2 regions of the Haemophilus sp. THUN1690 genome follow, and region 2 is predicted to be linked to the other one. Evidence: riboswitches for the same ligand, from Rfam matches in the RefSeq annotation. Region 2 holds a riboswitch; the other holds the start of a gene.

Region 1 (6,570 bases), 320 kb from region 2:
AGCCGTGTTTATGTTCGCGATTAAATAAATCCCAAGGTGCTTTAGCTGGCACATAAAGCAAACTAGTATATGCTTGATTTCCTTCCACTTTGTTATGCGCCCAAGTAACAGGATCAGCAAAATCATGGCTTAAGTGTTTATAAAACTCTTTGTATTCCTCATCGGAAACATCATTTTTAGAGCGCGTCCAAAGTGCATCGGATTTATTAATTTTCTCCCATTTTTCACCGCACTCTTTGCCTTCATCATCGTATTCTTTCGTCAGCATTTCCACTGGCAAGCCAATATGGTCAGAATATTTACCGATAATTTCACGCAAACGCCATTCGTTTAAAAATTCTTTTTCATCTTCGCGTAAATGTAAAATCACATCTGTGCCACGGGATTTTTTCTCAATATCCGCTACAGAATATTCGCCTTCGCCCGCAGATTCCCAAAGTACGCCTTTATCAGTTGCCTCACCTGCCGCACGGGTTTTCACCGTGACTTTATCGGCAACGATAAACGCCGAATAGAAACCTACACCAAATTGCCCAATAAGTTGGCTATTTTTTGCTTGGTCTTGGCCAAGTGCGGTTAAAAATTCTTTTGTTCCTGATTTCGCAATCGTACCCAAATGATCGATGACTTGCTCGCGAGTCATACCTATGCCGTTATCGCTAATTGTGATCGTTCCTTTATCCGCATCAAAGCTAACACGCACACGCAAGTCGCCATCGCCTTCATATAAAGCAGGGTTGGAAAGTGCTTTAAAGCGTAATTTATCTGCTGCATCAGAGGCATTAGAAATTAATTCACGTAAAAAAATTTCTTTGTTGGAATACAAAGAATGGATCATTAATTGGAGAAGTTGTTTGACTTCAGATTGGAAGCCGCGAGTTTCTTGATTTTGTGACATAATTTTTTCCTTCATAAAGATAAAAATTGAACGTCATAGATATAAGAATAAAAAGAAAGATTTCAAGGAAAAGCAAAGTGCGGTGAATTTTCACCGCACTTTTATCAAGCTAACATCAATTACTCTTTTCTTTCCTTCACATTTTCAACCCAGCGTTCTATTAATCGTTTCGCCTCTTGATCCGAACCAAATTTGATGAAATCAATATCAATCAATTTAAGTTTCGCAGGATCAGAAAGATGTGGATGCGCTTTGGCATGAATATTTGTTGGCAGTTGGTAAGAATCCGCCTCACGCCAAGGAATTTCTTGAGCTTCTGCAGAAAGAACAAAATCGACAAAGCGTTTAGCATTATCTAAATTGCGTCCATTTTTAATGATACTGACCGCCCCTAACGTATAGCCAGTGCCTTCGCAAGGTAAAGCACCAATAACCGGTGCACCTTTATCCTTTTCACGCACATAAGTATGCATAAAACCAATATCAACAGCGGCTGCGCCCGTAGAAATATTAGCCGTTGCTAATCCAGTTTTCGTGTATTGAGCAATGTTTTTGTCAAGTTCTTTCAAATAAGCAAAGGCTTTATCTTCGCCCATAATTTCAATTAAAGTTGTAAGAATAGTGTAGCCAGTACCCGATACTCGAGGATCTGGATATTGAATTAACCCTTTAAATTCTGGTTTTAATAAATCAGCATAACATTGAGGTTTCGCGATATTTTTTTCAGCTAGCAGTTTTTCATTCATCCCAATGCCAAGCTCCATAAGATAAATAATCGACGTAGTATCGCCACGTTGTTCCGTGAGCTTTTTGAATTGAGGCATAATTTCTTTTTGCAGAGGCGAACGATAAATTTCTAACAAACCTGCATCTCGTGCTTGAAAGTGCGGTTCCAATGTACCGCCATACCAAACGTCTGCTTGTGGGTTTTCTTTTTCAGCTTTGATTTTGCCTAATACAGTCCCTGTGCTATTACGCACAAACTGAGTGTCCACATTATATTTTTTGCTAAAAGCGTGAGCGACTTTTTCACAAGTCGTGTTTTGGACGCTGCAATAAAGCACTAATTTGCCTTCTGCTTGAGCAGGCGTTGATAAACTTAATCCTAATAAGCCGCAACCAAGCACGCTGGAAAGTGCGGTCAATTTAAAAGAATTTTTTAAAGAAAAAGAGAGTGTCATGATGCATCCTTACTTATATGAATACAGAAAAAAGTAAGTCAGCCCTTTAAGTAAGAAGGAGAGATTAGTTTCCTACGCCAGTGCTAACTGTTTCAGGTTCACGGGTATTTTCTCAGCGATGTCCGCACCCCGACTAACCTCGAATCAATATAAGTTGTAATACTATTTTTGTAAAGTCGGATAAGTTTATGATTTTCTTGATTGTGATATAAAAAAATTAGACTTATAATTCCTGTAAATTTGAACAGATAAAAATTTCATCATGGATATTTCTGAATTACTTGACGGACTTAACGATAAACAACGCGAAGCCGTAGCAGCCCCTCTTGGTAATCACTTAGTGCTAGCGGGTGCAGGCTCTGGCAAAACGCGTGTATTGACGCACCGTATCGCTTGGTTAATTGCGGTAGAAAATATTTCTGAAGGCAGCATTATGGCGGTGACATTTACTAATAAAGCAGCAGCAGAAATGCGTCATCGTATTCAATCTACCCTTGCCAAACACGCACAACATCAATTATTTGGTATGTGGATTGGCACCTTCCACAGCATTGCCCATCGTTTATTGCGAGCTCATCATTTAGATGTGGGATTGCCACAAGATTTCCAAATTTTGGATTCAGAAGATCAACTTCGTTTAATTAAACGGTTATTAAAATTACATAATTTTGATGAAAAAGCTTTTCCGCCTAAACAGGCTTGTTGGTACATCAATAACAAAAAAGATGAAGGCTTGCGACCAAATGACATTGAAGATTTTAATGATCGTCAAGAGCGTGAATGGATTAAAATTTATAAGATCTATCAAGACACCTGCGATCGCGCAGGATTGGTCGATTTTGCAGAATTATTAATTCGGGCCTATGAATTATTTGAGAAAAAACCATTAATTTTGCAACGTTATCAACAACGTTTTCAGCATATTTTGGTGGATGAGTTTCAAGATACCAATAAAATTCAATATAAATGGATCAAAATTCTCGCGGGAGAAACAGGCAAAGTCATGATCGTGGGCGATGACGATCAATCTATTTATGGTTGGCGTGGCGCACAAATCGAAAATATTCAAAAATTCTTGAAAGATTTTAAAGCCGAAACAATTCGCCTTGAACAAAACTATCGTTCTACCGCCAATATCCTAAACAGCGCAAATGAATTAATTGCAAACAATAGTGATCGTCTTGGTAAAAATTTATGGACAGAGGGTGAAAAAGGCGATCCCGTGGGCATCTATGCTGCGTTTAATGAATTAGACGAAGCAAAATTTGTCGCTTCACAAATTCAGGATTGGGTAGAACATGGCGGAAAACTTGATGATTGCGCTGTACTTTATCGTAGTAATAGCCAATCACGGGTTATTGAAGAAGCCTTAATTCGTTGTCAAATTCCATATCGTATTTATGGCGGTATGCGTTTCTTCGAACGCCAAGAAATTAAAGATGCGTTAGCCTATCTTCGTTTGATTAATAATCGTCAAGATGATGCGGCTTTTGAGCGTGTAATTAATACGCCAACCCGTGGCATTGGCGACCGCACTTTAGATATATTGCGTAACTTAACACGCGAACGCCAAATTACCTTGTGGCAAGCAGTACAAGTCGCGACACAAGAAAATATGTTGGCTGGACGAGCCTCAACAGCATTATTGCGTTTCCAGGAATTAATTAATTCACTACAACTTGATACCGCAGAAATGCCGCTTTTCGCACAAACTGATTTTGTGATTAAACATTCGGGTTTATATGAAATGTATAAACAAGAAAAAGGTGAAAAAGGCGAAGTGCGTATTGAAAACTTGGAAGAATTAGTTACCGCGACCCGTGAATTCATCAAACCTGATGATGCAGAAGATATGACGGAACTCACCGCCTTTTTAACTCACGCCTCTTTAGAAGCGGGTGAAGAACAAGCTTCTCCACATCAATCTTGTGTAGAAATGATGACATTACACTCCGCTAAAGGCCTAGAATTTCCTCGTGTATTTATGGTTGGCGTAGAAGAAGGTTTATTCCCAAGTTACCGTTCTTTTGAAGAACCTGGGCGTTTAGAAGAAGAACGTCGTTTAGCTTACGTCGGTATTACTCGCGCGAAGAAAAAACTGACCATCTCTTATGCGGAAAGCCGTCGATTATATGCCAAAGAAGAACGCCATTTACCATCACGTTTTATAGCCGAATTACCGAGAGAATGTATCCAAGAAATTCGTTTACGAGGAACTGTCACGCGCGCGATGAATCTAGCAAAAGTCGGTTCATTGTCGAATACCTGTGCGGTCGAAAATGAATGGAAAATGGGTCAAAAAGTCAAACATGAAAAATTCGGTTTTGGCACCGTCATTAATGTCGAAGGATCAGATAACAATACTCGCCTACAAATTGCCTTCCAAGCGCAAGGCATTAAATGGCTCATTGCACATTTGGCAAAACTGGAAAAAGTGCGGTAGAATCCAAGAGAGTTTTACTTCTACCGATTAATTTCTTTGAAAAGTGCGGTGAATTTTAACTGCACTTTTTTGTATTTGAGTGATTGAATGTTTAAATTTTTCTTCAAACGTATCTTAATGGTAATTCCAACTTTTATTGCCATTACTTTTATCACTTTTGCCCTTGTGCATTTTATTCCTGGCGATCCAGTTGAAATAATGATGGGTGAACGTGGCTTAACACCTGAAATACATCAACAAATGATGCATCAATTAGGATTAGATCTTCCTTTGCATGAACAATATTTTCATTATATTGCTAAAGTGCTACAAGGTGATTTTGGGGCATCATTCCGCACTCAACAACCTGTTCTTACCGAATTCTTTACACTTTTCCCTGCCACAGCTGAATTAGCATTTTTTGCGTTATTTTGGTCGTTATTAGGCGGAGTGATTTTAGGGACGATTGCAGCAGTAAAAAAAGATAGTTGGATTTCTCACACAGTTACAGCTGCATCGCTCACTGGTTATTCTATGCCAATTTTCTGGTGGGGATTGATTTTAATTTTATACGTTTCACCACAACTCGGTTTACCGCAAGGTGGACGTTTAGATAATGAATTTTGGATCGATACGCCGACAGGATTTATGCTCATTGACAGCTGGCTGTCTGGTATGCCCGCCGCCTTCGAAAATGCGGTTAAATCCTTAATTCTTCCTGCAATAGTCCTAGGCACAGTTCCTCTCGCCATTATTACGCGTATGACACGATCTGCGATGTTGGAAGTGTTAGGTGAAGATTACATTCGTACGGCAAAAGCAAAAGGTCTAAGTTATACTCGAATCGTTATTGTGCATGCATTGCGTAATGCATTAATTCCTGTTGTCACTGTGGTCGGATTAATTGTAGGTCAATTACTTTCTGGTGCAGTACTCACAGAAACCATTTTTTCATGGCCAGGAATTGGAAAATGGATTATTGATGCCATTCAAGCGCGCGATTATCCGGTATTACAGGGTTCTGTACTAATTATTGCGACGATTATTATTGTGGTGAATTTAACCGTCGATTTACTTTACGGCGTGGTCAATCCGCGTATCCGTCATTAATTGTAGGAGAAATTATGTCTGACACGCCTTCAACTTTCGCGCCGAAAACGCCCTTACAAGAATTTTGGTTTTACTTCAAACAAAACCGAGGCGCGCTAATCGGTTTAACCTTTATTGTGATTGTTGCCTTAATCAGCATTTTCGCGCCTTATATTGCGCCTTTTGATCCAACAGAACAAAATCGTACCGCACTTTTACTGCCTCCCTCTTGGTATGAAGGAGGCAATCCAGCCTATTTACTCGGAACAGATGATATTGGGCGAGATATCCTTTCTCGCATCATTTACGGAACGCGAATCTCTGTCTTTGCGGGATTTGTCATCGTATTACTATCTTGCGCCTTTGGTACCAGTCTTGGCTTGATTTCTGGCTATTATGGCGGCGTGCTAGATACAATTATTATTCGCCTAATTGATATTATGCTCGCGATTCCAAACCTGCTCTTGACGATTGTAGTCGTCTCTATTTTAGAGCCATCACTCGCCAATGCCACTTTAGCGATCGCCGTTGTATCAATTCCTAGCTATGTGCGTTTAACTCGAGCTGCGGTGATGAATGAAAAAAATCGTGATTATGTCACCTCCTCTAAAGTCGCTGGCGCAGGTGTTCTTCGCCTCATGTTTATTGTGATTTTACCAAACTGTTTAGCGCCCTTGATTGTGCAAATGACGATGGGAATTTCCAATGCAATCTTAGAGCTTGCGACACTTGGTTTCTTAGGCATTGGTGCAAAGCCACCAACACCTGAACTTGGTACAATGCTTTCAGAAGCTCGTGGTTTTATGCAAGCGGCAAACTGGTTGGTTACAATTCCTGGCTTAGTGATTTTATCTTTAGTGCTCGCCTTTAACTTAATGGGTGATGGCTTGCGTGATGCACTTGATCCAAAACTCAAACAATAGGAAAACAGAATGGCATTATTAGACGTAAAAGAACTTTCTGTTCACTTTGGCGATAAA
Region 2 (6,570 bases):
AAAATTGGTGTAAATTCAGAACACCCAACACTTTGTCCACGTTGTGTGGAAAATGTGGCGGGTAATGGTGAAGTACGCCATTTTGCATAATTAAATTCGTTGTAAAACAGAAAAGTGCGGTTGATTTTAACCGCACTTTTTTACTTTTGTACAAAAGGAAGTAGAGATGATGTTAGGGAAAAAAATGATTCGCTCAAAAACAATGTGGTTTTATCTCTTATTGGTTATTTTCTCCATTTTTACCAATATGGGGTTGGGTAATGTATTAAGTGAGAATATTCCTGTTTCAGATTACGCAATTTTATTTGTTATCACGGCGATTTCTTTTTATTTCACCCCTTGGGTTGGGCGAATATTAATTACTGTATTGTTCCTCAGTTCGCTATTTTATTGTTCTGCTGGTTTTTTCTATGGTATTCCATCTTTGGGTATTATCGCTTCTGTTTATGAAACGAATATTAATGAAACCTTGGAATACTACACAACTATTCCTTTTTGGATATTTTTATTTCAAGCTAGTTATCTCATTCTGTTTATTGCTTTAATGAAATTAAGTTTTCATGCTAAACAACAAGCATTTAAATGGCTGAATACGGGTGTTATCGGCATATTATTAGTTTTTTCTTACAATCAATTTTCTGATTGGAACTATGCGTATAAATTCCGTTTTTATCCTGTTCTGTTTTACTCAGAATTTGATCGTATGAATGATCTGTATTTAGAACAACGAGATTTTCTAAATCAATCCGTTAATGCGCCTTCTCAATGGGATATTCAATCTTTCACGCCAAAGTATAAAAATTATATTTTGATTATCGGTGAAAGCATGCGAAAAGATTATATGTCATTATATGGCTTTCCACTGAAAACCACGCCATTTTTAGAAAGTGTGAAAGGCACAGTTTTTGAAAATTATTATTCTGCGGCACCAAATACGCAACCGTCTTTACAACGCACCTTATATCGAGCAGAAAAAGGGGAAACGGTTTATACGGATAATATTATTTCTTTAGCCAAAAAAGCGGGCGTGAAAACCTATTGGATTTCTAATCAAGGCAAAATTGGGGAATTTGATACGATGGCCTCTCGTATTGGTCAAAGTGCAGATGAAACAATTTTTATGAAGCCGTTAGGTTATAACTCTAAAAAAGTTTATGACGATGAAATGTTACCTGTATTAGATAAAGCCTTAAAAGAAAATATTACGAATCCAAAATTAATTGTGATTCATTTAATGGGCTCACATCCCGCCTTTTGTGAGCGTCTTCCGTACGAGGTTAAAAATTATTTTATTAATCAATCTATGTCTTGTTATTTAGAATCGATTAAATATACCGATCAGTTTTTAGAAAAATTAAATTCACAATTAGTGGCACAAAATGAGCCCTATTCGGTGATTTACTTTTCTGATCATGGGCTTGCTCATTATGAGGATTCTAAAGGTTTATCATTGCATCCAAATAATCTTTATAAACAAGATTATGAAATTCCTTTCGTTATGTTTTCGAGTAATAGCCAAAAGGTAGAAAAAATAAAAACACCGCAATCTGCATTTAATTTTGTTTATGGTTTTGCTGATTGGATGGGGATTAAGGAAAAACATTTACAAGGCGTCGATTTCTTCCGTCCTGAAAAACAGGAAATTAAGGTATTTGATTGGAAGAAAGTGGTGAATGTTAAAGAGTTGGCTAATGATCCAGCAAAATTACCAGAATCCGTTCAGTAAATGAGATCGTGCTTTATCATTTATCGGCCTATGCTAGAATTAACGGAATTTTTTTAAAAGGGAAATATTATGTCCAAAAAATCAGGGCTTTCATTTTTATGGTTAAGTGCGGTCGCTTTCGTGATTGATTTGCTCACTAAATATATTGTGGTGCAAAAATTTGATTTGTATGAAAGTGTTAATGTGTTGCCTGTTTTCAATCTCACCTATGTTCGCAATTATGGCGCGGCATTTAGTTTCTTAGCGGATCATAGTGGCTGGCAACAATATTTCTTTATTTTGTTAGCATTAGCTATTTCTGGCATGTTGGTTTATTTTTTAGCAAAAAATAATGCTCAACAAAAAATCCCAAATTCTGCTTATGCACTCATTATTGGTGGGGCGTTAGCGAATATGGTGGATCGTGCTTACAATGGTTTTGTCGTGGATTTTTTTGATTTCTATTGGGATATTTACCATTATCCAGTATTTAATATCGCCGATATTGCCATTTGTATTGGTGCAGGGTTATTAGCATTGGATGCTTTTAATAACGAAAAGAAAAAAGTACAAGATAAACAAGCAGAAAAGTGCGGTCAGAAATGAAGATAATTTTAGCGAATCCACGAGGATTTTGTGCCGGTGTAGATCGTGCCATTAGTATTGTTGAATTAGCCTTAGAAATTCATGGCGCACCGATTTATGTTCGTCACGAAGTGGTGCATAACCGATTTGTTGTAAACGGATTACGTGATCGTGGTGCGATCTTTGTGGAAGAATTAAGCGAGGTGCCTGATGGTGCTATCGTTATTTTTTCTGCGCATGGTGTATCTCAAGCCGTACGACAAGAAGCGAAAGATCGTCATCTCAAAGTATTTGATGCAACCTGTCCCTTGGTAACAAAAGTGCATATGCAAGTTGCTCGTGCAAGTCGAAAGGGAACAAAAGCGATTTTGATTGGGCATAAAGGGCATCCTGAAGTTGAAGGCACGATGGGGCAGTATAGCAATGAAGACGGCGGTATTTTCCTGATTGAAAAAGTAGAAGATATTGCGCGTTTGCCAATGCAAGAAAATGATGATTTAACCTTTATGACGCAAACAACTTTGTCGCTAGATGATACGGCTGAAACCATTGCAGCATTAAAGGAAAAATATCCCGCTATTCAAGGCCCACACAAAAACGATATTTGTTATGCGACAACCAATCGTCAAGAAGCGGTGCGAGAATTGGCAAAATTATCTGATTTGGTATTGGTAGTTGGTTCTAAAAATTCATCAAATTCAAATCGCTTAGCTGAATTGGCTTCTCGTATGGGGGTTAAATCACAGCTTCTTGATGATCCTTCCGATATTCAAGCTGACTGGTTTAATGATGTGAAAACCATTGGAATTACAGCGGGAGCGTCTGCGCCAGAAGAATTAGTCCAATCGATTATTTCCCGCTTAAAAGAGTTTGGTGCGAATACTATAGAAGAACTGCAAGGTTTAGAAGAAAATATGTTCTTTGAAGTTCCAAAAGAGCTGAGAATAAAAGAAGTTAACTAATGCTAAGGGCTTGTCGTAAATGATAAGCCCTTTGTTTTTTCATTCAAATTAAGAATTTTTGCGATCTGAATCGCAGAAGTGCGGTAAGAATCTTGAGCGTTTTCTTGAAAGCATAAAAAATGGCTCTGTTGATATGCTCATCAACATGTTCATATTAAAAGGAAACCTCTATGAAATTAATGAAAACATTATTTACTTCAGTTGTATTGTGTGGCGCGCTGATTGCCTCTTCGGCCTTTGCTGAGGAAAAAGCTGCAGAGCAGGCTGTTCAACCTGTTGTGGCTACTCAAACTGAGGCTCAAGTTGCACCGGCTACTGTGAGCGATAAATTGAATATCAATACGGCAACCGTTAGTGAAATTCAAAAATCCTTAACAGGGATCGGCGCTAAAAAAGCAGAAGCTATTGTGCAATATCGTGAAAAACACGGTAATTTCACGAGTGCTGAACAACTATTAGAAGTGCAAGGGATTGGTAAGGCAACGCTTGAAAGAAACCGTGATCGAATCACTTTTTAATTTTAAAACCGCTTATGGATGCCCTGTTTTACAGGGCTTTTTTATTGTGCACTTTAAGCCATTTTTGCATTTGTTCAATTTCCGCTTGTTGTGCGTGAATAATATTCTCAGCAAGCTTACGCATCTCAGGATCTTTTCCGTATTTTAATTCAACTTCCGCCATTTTTACTGCGCCAATATGGTGTGGCAACATACCTGCTGCAAAAGCAACATCAGGATCTTTATATTGTGAGGCTGCCATCATGTCTTGATGCATTTGATTCATACCTTGCATTAATTCTTGTTGCATTGCAGAATCTGTCGACATTGGCATATTCATGTGTGCTTGATGCGGTTGTTCATTAGCTTGGACACAAACTGAAACTGCAGCAGCGCTAAGTGTGATAAAAGTCATAAGTTTTTTCATGTTTTTCTCCTATGTGATAACTGAATGAGCACAAATCATAAACCTTGACCTAAGGTTAAAGTCAATACTTATTCCGAAAATTTTTGGTGAGATTCTAAAATAAGACAATGTTTGATATGAGGGACAGCATCACGAAGCAAAAAATTGTACTTGCCACGGGCAATAAAGGCAAAGTAAAAGAAATGGCAGATGTGTTAGGTGATTTCGGTTTTGAAGTCATTGATCAGACAGATTTAGGCATTGAAAGCCCAATCGAATCACTTTTTAATTTTAAAACCTCTTATGGATGCCCTGTTTGACAGGGCTTTTTTATTTTTTTCAGAAAATGTAGAAAGTTTATTTCTTTTTAAAAATCCGTTGGCAAGCCTAATAAATTTTAATACACTAAAAAGCCTAGTCGGGGTGCAATATGCTGAGATCATACCCGTGAACCTGAAACAGTTAATACTGACGTAGGAAACTAGGAATACAACCTTATCTCCTTCCCGTCATTATTGCTGCCTTTTGATATAAATAAGGATGTAATAATGAAACTTCTTAAATTAACCTTAATTTCTACCGCACTTTTTTCCACCGCGGCATTAGCCCAATCACAGCAAAGTGTTAACGTATATAGCTATGATTCTTTCACGTCTGAGTGGGGAGCGGGTCCAAAAGTAAAACAAGATTTTGAGAAAGTGCACCCACAATGCGCTATTAATTTTACGCCTTTTGAAAGTGGTGGCGTGTTACTCAATCGAGTTCGCTTGGAAGGAAAGAAAACCAAAGCCGATATTGTGCTAGGTTTAGATAACTTTGTTTTAGAACAAGCTGAAAAAACAGGTATTTTCACGCCAAATAAAGTAGATTTAACTCAACTTGATCTGCCAACAAAATGGACGAATAAAACATTCTTACCTTTCGATTTTGGTAACTATGCTTTTGTGTACGATAAAACTAAATTACAAAATCCGCCGAAAAGTTTGAAAGAATTGGTTGAACGCCAAGATATCCGTGTAATTTATCAAGATCCTCGCACCAGTAGTGTGGGGCGTGGTTTATTGGTTTGGATGAATGCGATTTATCCTGCAGACAAAATTCAATCTGCTTGGAAAGAGTTGGATAAGCATACGGTGACAGTGGGTAAAGGTTGGTCGGATACTTATGGTGCATTCTTAAAAGGCGAAGCTGATTTAGTGTTAAGTTACAGTACATCACCACTTTATCACCAACTTTTTGAGAAAAAAGATAATTATGCAGCGACAGATTTTTCGGAAGGGCATATAACCCAAGTGGAATTAGCGGCTCGAGTCGCCAACCATCCAAATCAATGTGCGGATGATTTTATGGCATTTTTAATTTCACCTACGGCACAAAAACATATTGTGACAGCCAATATTATGTTGCCAGTTATTCAAGGTGAAATTGAACCGCACTTTGATGCACTTAAAGCTCTACAAAAAACTCAAACTCCAATCAATCCAATGGTGAATGCGGAACACTTAAAAAATTGGATTAGCACTTGGCAAACCACATTAACAAAATAGTTTGATGTTTTCGTTATTTCATCATCCACAACTCCGCCCTCGTCATTATGTGGGCGGCGTTGTTGTTATTAGTTTCATTACTCTTTTTTATGGTAGCGCATTAAGTTCAATCTTTGCATTTGGCGATGAATTGCAATGGCGATCTTGGTTAACGGATGATTACCTACAGCATCTGATTCTTTTCAGTCTTGGGCAAGCCTTATTTTCTACCGTTTTATCTATTTTTTTTGGTCTGCTCCTCGCTCGAGCATTGTTTTATCAACCATTCTCAGGAAAAAAGTGGCTATTAAAATTAATGTCGCTGACCTTTGTTTTACCTGTTTTAGTAGCAATTTTTGGTTTGATTGGCATTTATGGTTCAAGCGGTTGGTTAGCTTGGTTTGCTAACTTTTTGGGAATGTCATGGCAGGGTCATATTTACGGACTCTCGGGTATTTTAATTGCCCATCTTTTTTTCAATATTCCACTGGCTGCGCAACTTTTCTTACAAAGTTTGCAAAGTATCCCTTATCAGCAACGTCAGCTTGCTGCGCAACTCAATTTGCAAGGCTGGCAATTCGTTAAATTGGTGGAATGGCCCGTTTTTCGTCAGCAATGTTTGCCTACATTCAGCTTGATTTTTATGCTTTGCTTCACCAGTTTTACTGTTGTTCTTACGCTAGGTGGTGGGCCTCAATATACAACATTAGAAACCGCAATTTACCAAGCGATTTTATTTGAATTTGATCTGCCAAAAGCTGCTCTTTTTGCTATGTTGCAATTTGTATTTTGCTTAGTTTTATTTAGCTTAACATCGCGTTTTTCGCCCTCTAATCAAAATAGCTTGAGTAATAGTAATCCTTGGTTTGAGAAGCCTAAAAGTGCGGTC

What was found. Region 2 has a riboswitch for thiamine pyrophosphate ahead of thiB (thiamine ABC transporter substrate binding subunit). Riboswitches for the same ligand answer to the same signal wherever they lie in the genome.
Region 1: another riboswitch for thiamine pyrophosphate. It lies ahead of AC6H22_RS01940 (ABC transporter substrate-binding protein); the one in region 2 lies ahead of thiB (thiamine ABC transporter substrate binding subunit).

Annotation. Positions count from the first base shown of each region.
Region 1 covers NZ_AP046582.1:394,674-401,243, reverse strand. Annotated here, with positions in the region: gene htpG (molecular chaperone HtpG) at 1-898, opposite strand, end outside; gene AC6H22_RS01940 (ABC transporter substrate-binding protein) at 1,018-2,079, opposite strand; TPP riboswitch at 2,132-2,221, opposite strand; gene uvrD (DNA helicase II) at 2,342-4,522, shown strand; gene AC6H22_RS01930 (ABC transporter permease subunit) at 4,610-5,611, shown strand; gene AC6H22_RS01925 (ABC transporter permease subunit) at 5,626-6,513, shown strand; gene dppD (dipeptide ABC transporter ATP-binding protein) at 6,523-6,570, shown strand, end outside.
Region 2 covers NZ_AP046582.1:70,391-76,960, forward strand. Annotated here, with positions in the region: gene ileS (isoleucine--tRNA ligase) at 1-90, shown strand, start outside; gene AC6H22_RS00350 (phosphoethanolamine transferase) at 167-1,726, shown strand; gene lspA (signal peptidase II) at 1,796-2,311, shown strand; gene ispH (4-hydroxy-3-methylbut-2-enyl diphosphate reductase) at 2,308-3,252, shown strand; gene AC6H22_RS00365 (ComEA family DNA-binding protein) at 3,423-3,770, shown strand; gene copM (CopM family metallochaperone) at 3,799-4,176, opposite strand; gene AC6H22_RS00375 (Maf family protein) at 4,284-4,475, shown strand; TPP riboswitch at 4,565-4,652, shown strand; gene thiB (thiamine ABC transporter substrate binding subunit) at 4,704-5,702, shown strand; gene thiP (thiamine/thiamine pyrophosphate ABC transporter permease) at 5,707-6,570, shown strand, end outside.